Linked DNA regions of Thiocapsa bogorovii. The protein of the gene in region 1 interacts with the protein of each later gene in a pairwise test. Links are inferred from orthologs where the notes say so. Each region holds a gene or a part of one and is shown in the gene's direction. Other genes may lie near its edges. The genes, in order: LT988_RS02855 and LT988_RS15150.

What was found.
Region 2: the proteins of LT988_RS02855 (region 1) and LT988_RS15150 interact in binary tests that used the Escherichia coli proteins (3 or more experiments, as listed by UniProt). The link is inferred for Thiocapsa bogorovii from one-to-one orthologs.

What each region holds. Positions count from the first base shown.
Region 1 is NZ_CP089309.1:578,683-586,870, reverse strand. What follows is about bases 2,400-5,296. They hold LT988_RS02855 (sigma-E factor negative regulatory protein), read left to right. Parts: upstream 2,400-3,517; coding sequence 3,518-4,075; downstream 4,076-5,296. Other genes in these bases: LT988_RS02845 (SoxR reducing system RseC family protein), read left to right, coding at 5,035-5,296; LT988_RS02850 (MucB/RseB C-terminal domain-containing protein), read left to right, coding at 4,059-5,027; rpoE (RNA polymerase sigma factor RpoE), read left to right, coding at 2,788-3,366; nadB (L-aspartate oxidase), read right to left, coding at 2,400-2,513. Outside these bases: ppsA (phosphoenolpyruvate synthase), read right to left, coding at 1-480; more of nadB, read right to left, coding at 885-2,399; more of LT988_RS02845, read left to right, coding at 5,297-5,517; LT988_RS02840 (DegQ family serine endoprotease), read left to right, coding at 5,694-7,112; LT988_RS02835 (AI-2E family transporter), read right to left, coding at 7,170-8,188. UniProt on the Escherichia coli protein: An anti-sigma factor for extracytoplasmic function (ECF) sigma factor sigma-E (RpoE). ECF sigma factors are held in an inactive form by an anti-sigma factor until released by regulated intramembrane proteolysis (RIP).
Region 2 is NZ_CP089309.1:3,367,956-3,376,035, reverse strand. What follows is about bases 1,744-4,532. They hold LT988_RS15150 (S1C family serine protease), read left to right. Parts: upstream 1,744-2,470; coding sequence 2,471-3,595; downstream 3,596-4,532. Other genes in these bases: LT988_RS15145 (aminoglycoside phosphotransferase family protein), read right to left, coding at 3,642-4,532; LT988_RS15155 (Nif3-like dinuclear metal center hexameric protein), read right to left, coding at 1,744-2,380. Outside these bases: LT988_RS15165 (cytochrome b), read right to left, coding at 1-854; petA (ubiquinol-cytochrome c reductase iron-sulfur subunit), read right to left, coding at 854-1,447; more of LT988_RS15155, read right to left, coding at 1,628-1,743; more of LT988_RS15145, read right to left, coding at 4,533-4,658; LPS assembly protein LptD, read left to right, coding at 4,828-7,419; LT988_RS15135 (peptidylprolyl isomerase), read left to right, coding at 7,400-8,080. UniProt on the Escherichia coli protein: A site-1 protease (S1P) that cleaves the peptide bond between 'Val-148' and 'Ser-149' in RseA. Part of a regulated intramembrane proteolysis (RIP) cascade.

The sequences.
Region 1 (8,188 bases):
GACCTCCTTAATCCGGTGTTTGATGTTGTCCAGACCCTCGACGTTGAGGAAGGTTTCTTGCTGACCCGCAAAGGAGGCGTCGGGCAGATCCTCGGCGGTGGCCGAAGAGCGCACGGCCCAGGAGACCGCAGCGGTGCCGGCTTCTGCGGTGAGGCGGGCGAAGGCGTCGTCGATCGCCGCTTCCAGTGCCGCCGGGAAGGGCTGCTCCATGACCCAGCCGCGGATGCGTGGACCGGCTTGGGAGAGCGCCGTGACGTCGTCGACGTCCAATGCGTCGAGGACCGTTTGGATGCGCTCGTCCAGTCCGTCTTTGGCGAGAAACTCGCGGTAGGCGTCGGCGGTCGTCGCGAACCCGCCCGGCACCTGAACGTCCACGTCGGTGAGGTTCTGGATCATCTCGCCGAGCGACGCGTTCTTGCCGCCGACGACGGGGACGTCGTCCATTCCGAGCTCGCTCAGCCAGCGGACATAGTCGGTCATCTTGATCGTTCTCCAGTTTCAGAGGATGTCGGGCGGAACTCCTAGGAACCGCTTCGGGGCCGGGCAGTGCCGTTGTGCCGCGGGTGCTCGACGTTCGATCCGGGATGGCGCATCGTCATTTGGACAGCGAAACCCGGTGCGCGCCAGACTCTGTAATCGTTCCGACGTAACGAGGCAATATAGCCTAGTTCGAAAACGGCCGCCTTCGACCTGGGTCAATCTTGAGGATTGACTCAGCGCGTAGGTGCGGTGAGGTACGAACCGCACCGTGCTCAACGGGTAGTGCGACGACCGCACCGGGCATCGGAGCGGTTCCTTCGTCACCACATCCACATCACGGCCCCGGCAGGGCGCGTCGGGGTGACACAAACGGTTCAGTCAACAGCTCGGCGGTGGCTTTTTGCTCACTCGCCGTGTCGTGGTCTGTAAGTGTCCGGGATCAGAATGGTCGGGGTGCGCTGGGTCGTGTCCTTGTCCGGAAAATCCAGGGTGTAGTGCAGCCCGCGACTCTCGCGTCGGCGCAGCGCCGATTGGATGATCAGGTCCGCGACCTCGAGCAGGTTGCGCAGCTCGATCAGGTCGTTGCTGACCCTGAACTTGCTGTAGTACTCGATGACCTCCTGTTGGAGCAAGTCCGCACGGCGCTTGGCGCGGCGCAGGCGTTTGTTGGTGCGCACGATGCCGACGTAGTCCCACATAAAGCGACGCAGCTCGTCCCAGTTGTGTGTTACCACGACCTCTTCATCCGGCTCGGTGACCCGGCTCTCGTCCCAGGGCTGCACCTCGGGCGGCTGCGGAATGTCGTTCATCAGGCGTGCGATGTCTTCGGCCGCCAGCTCGGAGTACACCAGGCACTCGAGAAGGGAATTGCTCGCCATCCGGTTCGCCCCGTGCAGGCCCGTGTAGGCGGTCTCGCCGCTGGCGTAGAGGCCGGGTAGATCGGTACGGGCTCGGTCATCGACCATCACGCCGCCGCACGTGTAATGTGCCGCCGGGACCACCGGTATGGGGTCGGTTGTGATGTCGATGCCGAGCTCGAGGCAGCGACGGTGGATGGTCGGGAAGTGCTCGATGACGAAATCGGCGGGACGATGCGAGATATCGAGATAGACACAAGCGGTCCCGAGCCGCTTCATCTCATGGTCGATGGCGCGTGCCACGATGTCGCGCGGGGCGAGCTCGGCACGTGGGTCGAACCGGGGCATGAAGCGCTCTCCGTCGGGCAACAGTAAACGTGCGCCTTCCCCGCGCAGCGCCTCGGTAATCAGAAAGGAACGCGCCTCGGCGTGATAGAGGCAGGTCGGGTGAAACTGCATGAATTCCATGTTCGCCACCCGACACCCGGCTCGCCAGGCCATTGCGATGCCGTCGCCGGTTGAGACATCGGGGTTGCTGGTGTAGAGATAGACCTTGTTTGCGCCCCCGGTCGCCAAGACGACAAAACGTGCAAGGTGGACTTCGACCTGTCCCGTGCCCAGATCAAGGATGTAGGCGCCTAGACAGCGGTGGTCTTTCTTGCCGGGGCGATGTTTGGAGGTGATGAGATCGACCGCGATGTGCTCCTCGAACAGCGTGACGTTCGGCTTGTTACGCACCTGTGCCTCGAGCGTCGTCGACACTGCTCGGCCGGTTGCGTCGGCGGCGTGGATGACGCGGCGATGGGTGTGGCCCCCTTCGCGGGTCAGGTGATAGCCGCCTGTCGATGCGCTTGCCTCATCGCGTGTAAACTCCACGCCCTGATCGAGTAACCAGCGGATGTTGTCCGGTCCGCGCTCAACGATGTGCTTAACCACGCGACGGTCGCAGAGCCCGGCGCCGGCCTTGAGGGTGTCCTGGACGTGCGATTCGATCGAGTCCGTCGCATCCAGCACGGCCGAAATGCCGCCTTGCGCATAGAGCGTGCTTCCTTCTTTGAGCTCGCGCTTGGAGATGACGGCGACCGACAGATCCTCGTGCAGTCGCAGTGCGAGGCTTAGTCCCGCGGCGCCGCTGCCGAGAATCAGGACGTCGTGGCGGTAAGGCGTGGTTGGCATGATCGGAACCTTCGTTTGGGGATCTCACGGGCGTCGAGGTCGGCGACGTGTTGAGGTTCGACGTCTTGGCGACCCTTCGATCCCCAACGTGATCGGGTTGAGTTTGGGTGATCGGCGCGGTTCGCCGTAAACTCGCCCATTTCATGGGCGGGATCAAGGTTTGTCGCTTTTTTTAGGGGGCCTCGGCCGCAATTGAGGAGGCTCACGAACTTCCGAATCGGGGAATTGTCCATGCCAACGGGATTGCTGGTCAGCAGCGCCAAGGCTCGTGTCCATGTCTGAGCGCACCGCCGATCAGGAGCTTGTGACGCGCGCCCAGAACGGAGACAAGCGCGCGTTCGACTTGCTGGTGTTGAAGTATCAGCAGAGGGTGGCAAACCTGATTTCCCGCTACGTCCGCGACCCGAGCGAGGTGATGGACGTCAGTCAGGATGCCTTCCTGAAGGCATATCGCGCACTCCCTGCGTTTCGCGGCGAGAGTGCGTTTTACACCTGGCTGTATCGCATCGCGGTGAACACGGTAAAGAATCACTTAGTGGCACAGGGACGTCGTCCTCCGGGAGACGATGTCGAGGCCGAGGTCGCCGAGCAAATGGATATGGGCGTTCGCCTTCGTGACTCGGGGACGCCCGAACGGCTCGCTCTGACCGAAGAGATCGCACAAACGGTTCAGCGCGCGCTCGACGACCTCCCCGACGATCTGCGCACGGCCATTGTTCTGCGCGAGCTCGAGGGTATGAGCTACGAAGAGATCGCGACCGCAATGGCGTGCCCGATCGGTACAGTGCGCTCACGCATCTTCCGGGCCCGCGACGCAATCGACAAGCGGTTGAGGCCGCTCCTCGAACCATGATGATCCCGACGCGTCAAACAGGCAGCGAGGACGATTGCTCCAGATGCGGTGCGGTTTCCTCATCGGCCAGCTCGCCGGGCCCGCGATCTCGAGATCCGGGCGCGACGACGGCCATCCCAACGACACGACTTCTCAGCCCAGGCATGAAGCAATGAGCGACGAGCTACGACAACGCATTTCCGAGCTTCAGGACGGCGAGCTCGATCCCGCCGGCACCGCGCGACTGGTCGATGCCATGGCAGGCAATCCGGGCCTGCGAGGTACATGGGAGCGCTACCATACGATTGGTCTGGCGATTCGGGGCGAGTCCGTTCACGCAACCCGTCGAGGTGTTGCCGATGTGGTTCGCGAACGCATCGCGCATGAGCCGACGGTCTTGGCCCCGCCCCGCGGCGATGCGAAGCCGCCGAAGGCCAAGAGGCCGGTCGCAGCCGTGGCGCTCGCGGCAGCAGCCGCCTTTCTCGCGGTTTTCGTCGTCCCCGGGCTGTTCGACGGCGTGAGTCCACTCCCGAGCGTCCGCACGGCGCCGACCCTCGCTGCGCAACCGGGAGTTGTGGCGATACCGGCGCAGCGCTGGGACTTGGAGCACCCCGAATTGGCCAACAAGCTCGATCTTTTCCTCGTTACCCACCAAGAAACCGCCCCGACGACCGGGGCCAAGGGCATGCTGCCTTATGCGACCTTTGTCGGTTATGAAGCGGGTCGCTGATTCATGGCTCCCGGCCCGGTTGGGCATATTCTTCTTGCTCGCGCTCGTGGTCCAGGCGAGCCTTGCGGATGACGTGATCCAGCGCGCGAGTGATCTGCTTCAAAGGATGGCCGATGCGCTGAAGTCGCTCAACTACGAAGGAACCTTGGTTTACTCTCACGAGAACCGGCTCGAAGCCCTTCACCTGGTCCACCGCTACGAGGAGGGACAGGTTCAAGAGCGGTTACTCTCCCTGAACGGCCCGGTGCGGGCCGTGACCCGCGAACCCGACCGGGTGATGTGCGTGCTGCCCGACGGGCATCCGATCTCGGTCAAACGTCCATCCGGCGCAGGCGGACTCTTGAATACCGACGGAATATTCCCGGAGCATCTCGGTGATCACTATCGCATCGAGATCCAGGGTATCGCGCGGGTCGCCGGTCGTGATACCGAGGTGGTCGGTATTATTCCGCGCGATGATTTGAGGTACGGGTACCGGTTTTATGTCGATCAGGAAACCTTTCTTCCGCTGAAGTCGGATCTGATCGACAGCAACGGTGCATCGCTGGAGCAGTTGATGTTCACCGCCATCACAGTCGACGGGAATACCCCGACCGTATCTGCGCGGGTTGAGGAATCCGGACTGCGGGGCGCCCCCGTGGCCCCCGTCGAAGGCCGCTGGCGCTTCGACGAGCCTCCGGTGGGATTTCAATTGGTGAGTCAGGGCGTGATGGACAATCCGAGTGGCGCGCTGGTCGAGCACTTCCTCTTTACCGATCGGCTTTCCGCGTACTCGATCTATATCGAAGACGACACCCGCGACGGGCTGCGTGGATCGACCCACATCGGTGCCGTACATGCGGCCGGGCGGCAGATCGACGGCTACCAGATTACGGCCGTCGGGGAGGTTCCGCCCGAGACCGTCGAAGCGGCCGTGCTCAGTGTACGGCGCGTCGACGATCCGTCGGACTAATCCGCCGATGATCGAGGAATCAGGTGTCGTCGTCTCGACCGAAGGCCGTTATGCCTGGGTCCGTATCACGCGGCGCTCGGTCTGCGGCGGTTGCGCCGCAAACGGCGCCTGCGGTACATCTTTGATCGAGCGCTTTTTCGGGCGCGGCTCGATGCAGGTTCGAGCGCTGAATCAGGTGGACGCATCGGTCGGCGAGCGGGTGATGCTCGCGATCTCGGAGCGTGGCCTTCTTTCGGCGTCTTTCGCGGTCTACTTTGCACCCTTGGTCGGTCTGCTCGGCGGTGCGTTCGCGGGAGATGCCCTGCTTACCGGAGTCGCCGAAGGCGCCTGGACGGATGCGGGGGCTCTGGTCGGTGCTGCACTCGGCTTCGGTCTGGCGTTGTTCTGGCTGCGCGGCTACAGTGCGCGCTCATGGAGCCGTCCGGAGCAGCAAGCGGTGGTGTCCCGGATCGAGCAGGGCGTGCCGGTACAGATCCTTCCGGGGCCCTGATCCGAATCGACCCCGAGACGACCGTCGACGCGAGCGTTCGGCGACACAAAACGCAGGGCCGGTCCGGCCCGGCGGTCGAGCGTGTTTAGATACCCTCCAAATCCTTTTTCCGCCACGTCCGGCAACGCCGTCATCGAGGCGGCCAGCCGATCGAATCCACTGATCCCGGAGCATTCATGCGTCCCATACCAACCTTCTCCTTCGCCCTCGCGGCATTGGTCTGCGGCGCGCTCATGCCGGGTCTTGCGGCCAGCCGTATGCTTCCCGACTTCGTGGATCTGGTCGCCGAGAACGCCCCCTCCGTCGTCAACATCAGTACGAAACAGGCGCAGGTGACGGTCGAGCAGTTGCCGGAGTTTTCCGTTCCCGACCTCCCGGAAGAGAGCCCCTTGCAGGATTTCTTTCGGCATTTCTTCGGCGAGGACGGCGAGCTGCCGAACGATAGCCTCCCGTCGCGCTCGCTCGGATCCGGGTTCATCGTCTCGACCGACGGATTCGTCCTAACCAACGCCCATGTCGTGGAGGGTGCCGAAGAGATCATCGTGCGCACCAGCGATCGGCGCGAATTCGTGGCCTCCCTGGTCGGAACCGACAAGCGCAGCGACATTGCATTGCTCAAGATCGAGGGCGAGGGGCTCCCGGCGGTCAAAATCGGCGCCGCTCAAGACCTCAAGGTCGGCGAGTGGGTGCTGGCGATCGGCTCGCCTTTCGGGTTCGAATCCTCGGCCACGGCCGGCATTGTCAGTGCCAAGGGCCGCAGCCTCCCGAGCGAGAACTATATCCCGTTCATCCAGACCGATGTGGCCATCAATCCGGGAAATTCGGGCGGGCCCCTGTTCAACCTCGACGGCGAGGTGGTCGGTGTCAACAGCCAAATCTACAGCCGCACGGGAGGCTTCATGGGGCTCTCGTTCTCGATCCCGATCGACGTCGTGATGGACGTGGTCGACCAGTTGCAGACCAAAGGTCGGGTCAGTCGCGGTTGGCTCGGCGTGTTGATTCAGGACGTGACCCGCGAGCTGGCCGAGAGTTTCGGTATGAAGCAGCCCCGCGGCGCATTGGTGGCCCAGATCCTTCCGGGGAGTCCTGCCGAGGGGGCGAAGGTCCGTCCCGGCGATATCATCGTCACCTACAACGGACGCGACATTCTGACCTCGAGCGCATTGCCTCCGATGGTGGGGATTACGCCGGTCGGCGATCGGGTGACGCTGCAAGTGCTCAGGGGCGGCGAGCTGGTCGATCTCGAGGTCGAGATCGGCGAGCTGCCCGAGGAAGATCAACTCGCCGCGCGGCCGAGCGAGCCGGAGAAGGCGTCTGCGAATCGGATCGGTCTCTTCGTCAGCGAGATCACACCGGAGCAGCGCGAAGAGTTGTCCGTCACCGGCGGTGGCGTGCTGGTGGAGGGCGTCGAGCGCGGGCCTGCGGAGCAGGCGGGGCTGACCTCCGGTGATGTGATCCTGATGCTCGACAACCAGCCGGTGCAGGATTTGGCGGGCTTCAACAGGATCCTCGAGGCGATACCGTCCGGTCGATCGGTGGCGGTTTTGGTTCAACGCGGCGACGGACGCATGTTCCACGCGATAAGGTTACCTTGAGGGTATCCGACCGCGTTTTGCGCGCCGATCGGCAGAGCGTCTCGGGGGCGGTGTGCGCTAGCGTTCTGACTCCGATTCGGCTGCGGTCTCGATATCGGGACCGAGCAGGATGGCAATCGGACGCGTATGCGGGCTCGCGTCCAGGGCGATGATCAGGGTAGCGGTGAGCGGTACAGCCAGGAACATGCCGACCGTGCCGAACAACCAACCCCAAAACAATAAGGCGATGAAGACGGCCAGCGTCGAGATCCCCAGCCCTTTGCCCATGATCCGCGGCTCCAGGACATTGCCGATGACCGTATTGATGACGAGATAGCCCACCGCCACCCAGATGGCGGTGGACACATCCACCTGCACCAGGGCGAGCAGAACCGCCGGGATCATCATCACGATGTTGCCGACAACGGGGATGAAGTTCAGGAAGAAGGCCAGCACGGCCCAGAGGATGGCGAAGTCGATGCCGAGAAACCACAGCCAGAGCCAGACGCACACGGCTGTCCCCAGGCTGGTGAGGCTCTTGATCAGCATGTAGCCTTTGATCGCGTCCAACAGCCGTTTCAGGCGCGCATTGCCTGCCTCCGTCATCCGGAAGGCGACCTGCAGCTTGGCCGGAAGTGCATTGGCCTCGAGCAGAATGAAGACGACGGCGAGCAGCACCAGAAGCCCGGTGGCGAAGAACCCGCTGGCGTTGGACAAGAGATACCGAACGGCGATCGCAACCTTGTTGGGGTCCAGCAAATCCGGGATCGCCTCGCGCGAGCCGCCGACGCCGACGCCCTCCATCCAGCCTCCGAGCTGATCGCTCAGGAGCATGAAGCGCTCCTGATAGGTCGGCAGGCTGTCCCGGAACCCCTCTATCGCCCCCGTGGTGACGAGAGCCAGGAGACTCCCGACATCCAGCAGCACGAAGACGATGATCGCCAGCGCGCCCCATTTCGGGACACCGCGCCGCCGCATCCATTTGAGCGCCGGCGTGGCGACGATGGCAATGAATACGGCCAGCAGGAGCGGCACCAGGATAGGCGCCGAGATCTTCATGAGGCCGACCACCAGCGCGAAGGCGCCCGCGACGAGGA
Region 2 (8,080 bases), 2.8 Mb from region 1 along the record:
GCCGGCTGGAAGTTCGGCGCCTCGATGAAGAGTCCGCCCATGGTCGGGGCGTAGAAGACGATGGCCGAGAAGATCGCGAGGAACACGACCACGCCGACGAGATCCTTCACCGTGTAGTAGGGGTGGAAGGGGATCCCGTCCGCCGGTGCCTTGTCGCTCCAGCGGTTGCCCTTCGGACCTTCCTTGATCTCCACGCCGTCCGGGTTGTTGGACCCGACATGGTGGAGTGCGACGATATGCAGAAACACCAAGGCCGCCAAAACGAACGGTAAGAGGAAGTGGAAGGCAAAGAAGCGGTTGAGCGTCGTATCCGAGATGACGTAATCACCGCGTACCCAGACGGCAAGATCGTCGCCGACCACCGGGACCGCCGCGAACAGATTCACGATAACCTGTGCACCCCAGAACGACATCTGTCCCCACGGCAGGAGATAGCCGAAGAAGGCGGTAGCCATCATCGCCAGATAGATCACGACGCCGATGATCCAGAGCAGCTCGCGCGGCTTGCGATAGGAGCCCCACAGCAAGGCACGAAACATGTGCAGATAGATCACGATGAAGAAGGCCGATGCACCTGTGGAGTGGATGTAACGGATCAACCACCCCCACTCGACATCGCGCATGATGTACTCGACCGACGCGAACGCCTCGGCGGCAGACGGTTTGTAGCTCATCGCCAACCAGAGGCCCGAGACGATCTGGATAACAAGCGTCAGGATCGCCAGCGAGCCGAAGAACGACCAGAAGTTGAGATTTTTCGGGGCGTAGTACTCTGAAAGGTGTGCCTTCCAGGTCTCCGTCAGCGGGAATCGCTTGTCGATCCAGCTGAGGTTCTCGGACTTTTCTGCGCTCATCAAGCAGCTCCTCGATCCTCACCGACCAAGATGGTGGTGTCATTGATGTAGGTATGCACAGGAATCACCAGATTTGTGGGGGCCGGAACACCCTTGTACACCCGGCCGGCAAGGTCGAACCTGGAGCCGTGGCAGGGACAGAAGAAGCCGCCGCGCCATGCTGCTCCCATATCGTCGGGGGCGAACTCCGGCCGAAAGGTCGGGGAACAGCCCAAGTGCGTGCAGATCCCGATGACGACAAAATATTGCTCTTTGATGGAGCGCGTCGCATTTTGACAATACTCGGGCTGCTGCGGCACGGCGGATGCCGGATCGACCAACTGGCCGTCCAGTGTCGGCAATGCCTCGAGCATCTCCGGCGTGCGGCTCACGACCCAGACCGGTTTACCGCGCCATTTGACGCGAAGAATCGCGCCCGGTTCCAGCTGACTGATATCGGCCTCCACCGGCGCACCCGCCGCACGCGCCTTGGCGCTCGGGTTCATCGACGCGATGAAGGGAACGAGGGCGAAGCCGGCTCCGACGGCTCCGACCACGCTGGTCGCGGCGACAAGCACGCGCCGCCTGGTTTTGTTCACGCCTTGTGCGCTCATAAGCCACTACCCCCGGCTGGCGCGAGCCCCCTGAACAGCTGATCCGCTGACGGCTCACGCATGATCATGAATAAGGAAGATCAGAATATACCGATTCTCTGCAAAATCGACCGGGCATTGTCTTGTATTCCGGTCGGATCGGTCAAGACAAAGCCGCACGGACTCAGAGCCGTTTTCCGCTCAGGCCGGGTTGTCGATGTCGATGAACCGATGCTCCAACCCGAACCGTTCTGCAAGGTGCCCGCCTAAGGCCTGGACCCCGTAGCGCTCGGTCGCATGATGGCCGGCCGCGACGAAGGCGATCCCGAGCTCACGCGCGGCGTGAGTCGTCTGCTCCGAAATTTCGCCGCTCAAGTAGGCATCGACACCCAGCGCGGCCGCCTGCTCGATGTATCCTTGCCCGCCGCCGGTGCACCAGGCGATTCGATCGATTCGCTCGCGACCCGCCGCAATCAGCGTCGCGTGGCGGCCCAAACGCTCCGAGACCTGCGCGGCGAACGCATCCGGCGAGCACCCGAGACTCAAGCGCCCGGACCACAACAGTCCTCGGCGGTCCGCCGCGGGTTCGGCATCGACCCATCCGAGCCGGCGAGCCAGGGCGGCGTTGTTGCCCAACACCGGATGTGCGTCGAGAGGCAGATGATACGCGATCAGGCTGGCCCCGGCCTTGAACAATTGCCTTGCACGCCGCCCCTTCATGCCGACGAGACAGGGAGGCTCGCTCTTCCAGAACCACCCGTGGTGGACGAGAATCGCGTCCGCACCCCATGCGGTCGCAGCCTCGATCAAGTCGGCGCTTGCCGTCACGCCGCTGGCCAACCGCGTGATCGAGCGTTCGCCTTCCACCTGTAAGCCGTTCGGTGCGTAGTCGTCGAAATCACCCGCGGCGAGGAGACGGTCGCAGTAGGCGACCAATGCGTCAGGATCGACCATCGTTTAGAATCACGCTCGGAGGAACAGCCGATCTCTCGGCTCCATCGCCGGAGACCCCACGGCTGCCCAATGGCTGCTTAGCTTAATCGGATGATCAAGACAGGTCCAACCACCCTTCTGATTGTGGCCGTCATCGGCGGAGTCTCGGGTTCGGTGCTCACGCTCTCGCTGGCTCCGCCCGGCGCGAACAAGTCGTCGCCGCAAACGACAAAGATCGCAGAAGCGACCGGCAGCGACCTGCCGACCTTCGCAACGGCGGTGTCGCGGGTCGCCCCCGCCGTCGTGAGCATCTTTGCGACACAGGCCGAGCCCGCTGCACCGCGTGCGACCCTGCCGCCCTATCAAGGACACCGCCACGGGCCATCGGGGGCAGCCCCCGCCCGCACCGGGCTAGGCTCCGGCGTCATCCTGTCGCCCGATGGTTTCATCCTGACCAATCGCCATGTCATCCAGGACGCAGATCGTATCCGCGCGGTGCTTGCAGACGGGCGCTCGCTTGAGCTCGCCCTGGTCGGAGTCGATGCGGATACGGACCTCGCGGTTCTAAAGGCCGATGCGCAGGGACTGACCGCGGCGCCGATCGGGCGCGCACAGTCCCTCCGTGTCGGCGATCTCGCCTTGGCGATCGGGAATCCTTTCGGGGTCGGTCAAACCGTCACCATGGGGATCGTCAGCGCGACCGGACGCGGCGAGCTGGGTATCACCGCCATCGAGCGCTTCATTCAGACCGATGCCGCCATCAACCCCGGCAATTCGGGCGGTGCATTGATCAATGCGCAAGGCGAGCTCGTCGGCATCAACACCGCGATCTTCACCGAAACCGGGACCGCCCAGGGCATCGGCTTCGCCATCCCGACCGAGATCGCGATCGACGTGGCGCGCTCGCTCGCCACGCAGGGTCAGGTCACGCGCGGATGGATCGGTCTGAGCGGGCGAAGCGTCACCCCGGAGTTGGCCGAGTCCTTCGGCCTGCGTGCCGGACACGGAGTACTCGTCGCCTCGACCCTACGCGACAGTCCGGCCGCGCAGGCCGGTCTACGTCCCGGAGACGTGGTGACCCGGATCGACGACCGAGACGTCGCCACGGTGCAGGATCTGCTCGACGCGGTCGCCGGCGCCGGCCCTCATGCCGCATTGAGCCTTGAGGTCTGGCGCGGCAGCGAGCGCATCCTGACCCGCGCCACCACCGACACCCGTCCGACGCCCGCGGAGTGATCCGGCCCCGAGGCCATCTGCCCCGCTCGCAGCGCTCGCGAGGGCATCAGCTCCCGTTGGTCGGCGCCATCGCGACCAGGCCATCCAAGGACGGAAGCACGCGCATGTCGAGCAAGCGCGACAGGGCATCGAGCTCGGGATAACGGCCAGACACCGCGCGCACATAACCGAGGGTACGCGGGATATCGGCGAGATAGTGCGATTTTCCGTCGCGACGATGCAGCCGCGCAAAGATCCCGCAGGCCTTGAGGTGACGCTGCACGCCCATGAAGTCCAGCCAACGCAGAAAACGCCCGAGATCCTCGTCTTCGAGCACGCCGCTTTGAGCGGCCAGGTGGAAATAGCCCGAAGCCCAATCGGTCACCCGCTCGGCCGGCCAGGCGATGTAGCAGTCGCGCAGCAGGGAGACCAAGTCGTAGGTGACGGGTCCCACCACGGCGTCCTGAAAATCGAGGATGCCCGGATTCCCGGTGTCGGTCAGCATCAGGTTGCGCGAGTGATAGTCGCGATGAACGCACACCCGCGGCTGCTCCAAGGCGCTCGCCACGAGCCGATCCTCGACGCGCGCGAGCGCCTCGGACTCCTCCGGGGCGAGCACCGGATCCGGCAGCAACCCCAGAAACCACTCGCTGAAAAGACCCAGCTCCCGGCGCAGAAAGGCCTCGTCGTAGCTCGGCAGGCCCTCCGTCGGACCACGGGTTTGGATAATCGCCAAGGCGTTCAAGGCGTCGCCGTAGAGCCGGTCGGCCGTGTCGTCGGTCAGCTCGCCGAGATACAGACGATCGCCGAAATCGGTCATCATGAGAAAACCGTCCGCGCGATCCTCCGCGTGGATCTCGGGCGTGTTGAGTCCGACCGCCCGCAACCGTCGCGATAGATCGGCGAAACGACCGCAGTCCTCGAGATCGGGTGGCGCATCCATCAACACGCGCGTCGTACCGCCATGATAGAGCCGCCAATAGCGACGGAAACTCGCGTCCGACGAGGCGGGCTGCAACTCGAAGTCCTCCGACCCCAAGATCCCCGCCGCCCAGCGGCGTATAGACTCATATCGATCAGACACGGACACCCCGATCAGTCGCGTCGGCGCCGCGGACCGACCGGCCCGCGACAGGTTCAAGATTGCTGAGCTTCTACAGATGTGCCATGGTTGCAGGTTAACGCGAACCCGTCCACCGATCCGAGGCCCGGACCTCGGACCGCCGCCGGCTAGAGTCGACCTGACATCCATCGTGCGCCTCGCTTCCCTGGCCATCATCCTCTATGCCGTCGCCGCGACTGCGGGCGCCGACGACCGCCCGGCGGACGAGACGAACGCGGCCGCGCAGGCCGGCCCGAGCCTTGTCCTCGATACGGTCGGTGCCAGCGCCGGCCAACCCGATGGCGCGCCCGATGTCGGGATCTCGGATCCGAGTACTCCGGCGTCGAGTGTCGCAACCGTCGCCGTTCCCGTGACCCTGCCACCGCTGCAGCCTCTGATACCGGATCCGCAGGACGGTGTGCTGCAGGAGCTGGACCGCCGGGATCCGCAAGGCGACACGGATGAAGCTCTGCCTCTGCTCGCGTCCCCCGAAACCGGGGACGCGGAGGAACCGACCGTCGAATTCGCACCGCGCGCACTCGAGCTGCCCGCGGCCTGGGACCCGCGACTGCATGCGGATCTTCCCTGGGAGTTCTGCGGGCCCCGCTCCGGCGCAGCCGGGTTCACCGGGCCCGCGGCGCCGACGGGGACCGCGGGCATCCCTGTCGCGATCGTCGCCGATCGTGTCGACTACGACCGCAACACAGAGGTCATTGAGCTGCGAGGCGGCGTAGACGTCGTGCAGGCCGATCAACGAATGCTGGCCGATCGATCGACCTACGATCGACGCAGCGGTCGGCTCGACGCGAGCGGGGATGTCATTCTCGAAACGCCGGGGCTGCGCATCCAAGGGGACAAAGCCGATTACAACGTGCTGACCCGCCGGGGTACGATCGGCACGGCACGCTATCGCCTCTCCGGCAGCGCGAATCTGCTCGGCACTGCCGAGGAGGCGGAGATCCTCTCCGAGCAGCAGAGCCGCTTTCGCAATATCACCTACTCGACCTGCCCGCCCGGCAACGCGGATTGGTCGATCAAGGCGCGCGATCTCAAGCTAGATCAAGAAAGCGGAATGGGCTACGCCCATCATGCCCGAATCCGCATCGGCAAGATTCCGGTGCTCTACACACCCTACATCTTCTTTCCGATCGACGATCGACGTCGCAGCGGGTTTCTGATCCCGAGCTTCGGTTCGTCCAACACGACCGGCACCGACATCAGCATCCCCTACTATTGGAACATTGCGCCGAACATCGACGCGACCATCGCACCGCGCATCATGAGCACACGCGGCCTGATGCTGGGCACGCAGCTGCGTTATCTCGATCGCTTCCAGCAGGTGGAGATCAACGCCGAGGTGTTGCCCGAGGACCGTCGCGCCACCGAGCTCGGCACGCGCGGTGCGGTGCGGATCGAGCAAACCGGGCGGCTCGGGCCGCGCTGGGCGAGCGCGATCGATTTCGCATCGGTCTCGGATGATCAGTATCTGCAGGATTTCGGCAATCGTCTGGATGCCACGAGCCTGCGCAACCTGGTGCAGCGCGGCGATCTCTACTACTCCGGGAAGGGCTGGCGCGCACTCGCGCGCGTGCAGCAGTTCCAGACCATCGATGCTGCCATCACGCCGGCCAACCGCCCCTACGGACAGCTGCCGCACGTCGAACTGGACCTTCATCCCCGGCGTTGGAACGACCTGGTCGAGTACGGGCTCGAGGGTCAGTACGACTTCTTCGACAATTCGGCGCGCGTCCACGGCAATCGACTCGTCGCTGTTCCGACCCTGCGCATGCCGCTGCGTCGCAGCTTCGGGCATATCCTCCCGCGCGCACGACTCTACTACACGGGTTACGACCTGGTCGACGAAGCCGAGGGTGTCCCGTCGCGACAATCCTATGCGATCCCGAGCTTCGACATAGACGGCACCCTTGTCTTCGAGCGCAATACCGGTTGGTTCGGCACGCCGACACTCCAGACCCTGGAGCCGCGGATCTACTATGTGCTGACGTCCTTCGAAGACCAATCCAACGCCCCGTTGTTCGACACAACCCCGCTGGACTTCTCCTTCGCCAGCCTGTTCCGCCCCAACCGCTTCACCGGTTACGACCGAATCGGCGACGAAAACAGACTCACCGTGGGTCTAACCTCGCGCACCATCGCCAATCAAACCGGCCGGGAGCTGTTTCGCGCCAGTGTCGGTCAAATCTACTACTTCGAGGATCGTCGCGTGCAGTTGACGGGCGATTCGGTGGAAGACGATGTCCAATCCTCCGTCGCCGGTGAATTCGCTGCCCGCATCAGTAACGATTGGAGCGCACGGGCAAGCCTGCAATGGAACCCCAACGATACCGAGGCACCCTGGGAGAAACGGGTCCTGCAACTGAGATATGCGCCAACCGAAGGCAGCCGGCTGAACCTCGCCTATCGCTTCAATTACGGCGACCAACCGGACCTGCGCTACGAGGACACCGACCTCTCGTTGCAGGTACCTATCGGTTCACAGGTCAAGCTCGTCGGGCGCTGGCTCTACTCGCTGCTCAACGAGGAGACCGTCGAGGCATTCGCCGGCATCGAGTTCGGTCGCTGCTGCTGGCGCCTGAGGTTATTGGGTCAACATCTGCAAACCGGCAACGACAGCGGCAGCACCAGCCTGATGCTGCAGGTCGAGCTTGCCGGACTCGGCTCATTCGGAAACCAGATCGACACACTCCTGGAACGAGGCATCTATGGTTATCACTCGGATTAGACACGGACATCATCGAGCGAGCGCCTCTCGCCGCCGCGCCGCTGTCGGGTCGCTCCTCGCGTGTCTGCTGATCGCATCGGCGCCGGCAACGAGCCAGGTGCCTATCCAAGAGCTGGACGCCATCGTCGCCGTGGTCAACGACGATGTGGTCGTGCGCAGCGAGCTCGACACCGAAATCGACCTGATCCTGCCCCAAATGCAGAAGGCCGGTACGCCTCCGCCGCCGCGTCCTCAGCTTGAAAAGCAGGTGCTCGACCGGCTCATTCTCAAACGCCTGCAGGCACAGCGCGCTCGCGATCTGGGGATCCAGGTCGAGGAGGCCACACTCAACGAGGCCCTGACCAACATCGCCCAGCGCAACGGGCTGACCCTCGAAGAGCTACAGGCCACGCTCGAAGCGGGCGGGATTCGCTTCACCGATTTCCGCGAAGACACCCGCTCTCAGATCGTCACCAGCCGCCTCCAAAACCAGGAGGTGGTCAACAAGATCCAGATCACCGACCAAGAGATCGACCGTTTTCTCGAGCGCGAGTCGAGCCGCCTCATCGAGCGCGAGCAGGTCAAGCTGCAGCACATCCTGATCGCACTGCCCGAGAACGCGACCCCAGCCCAGGTCCAAGCCGCCGAGGCCAAGGCCACCCGCCTGGTCACGCGGCTGCGC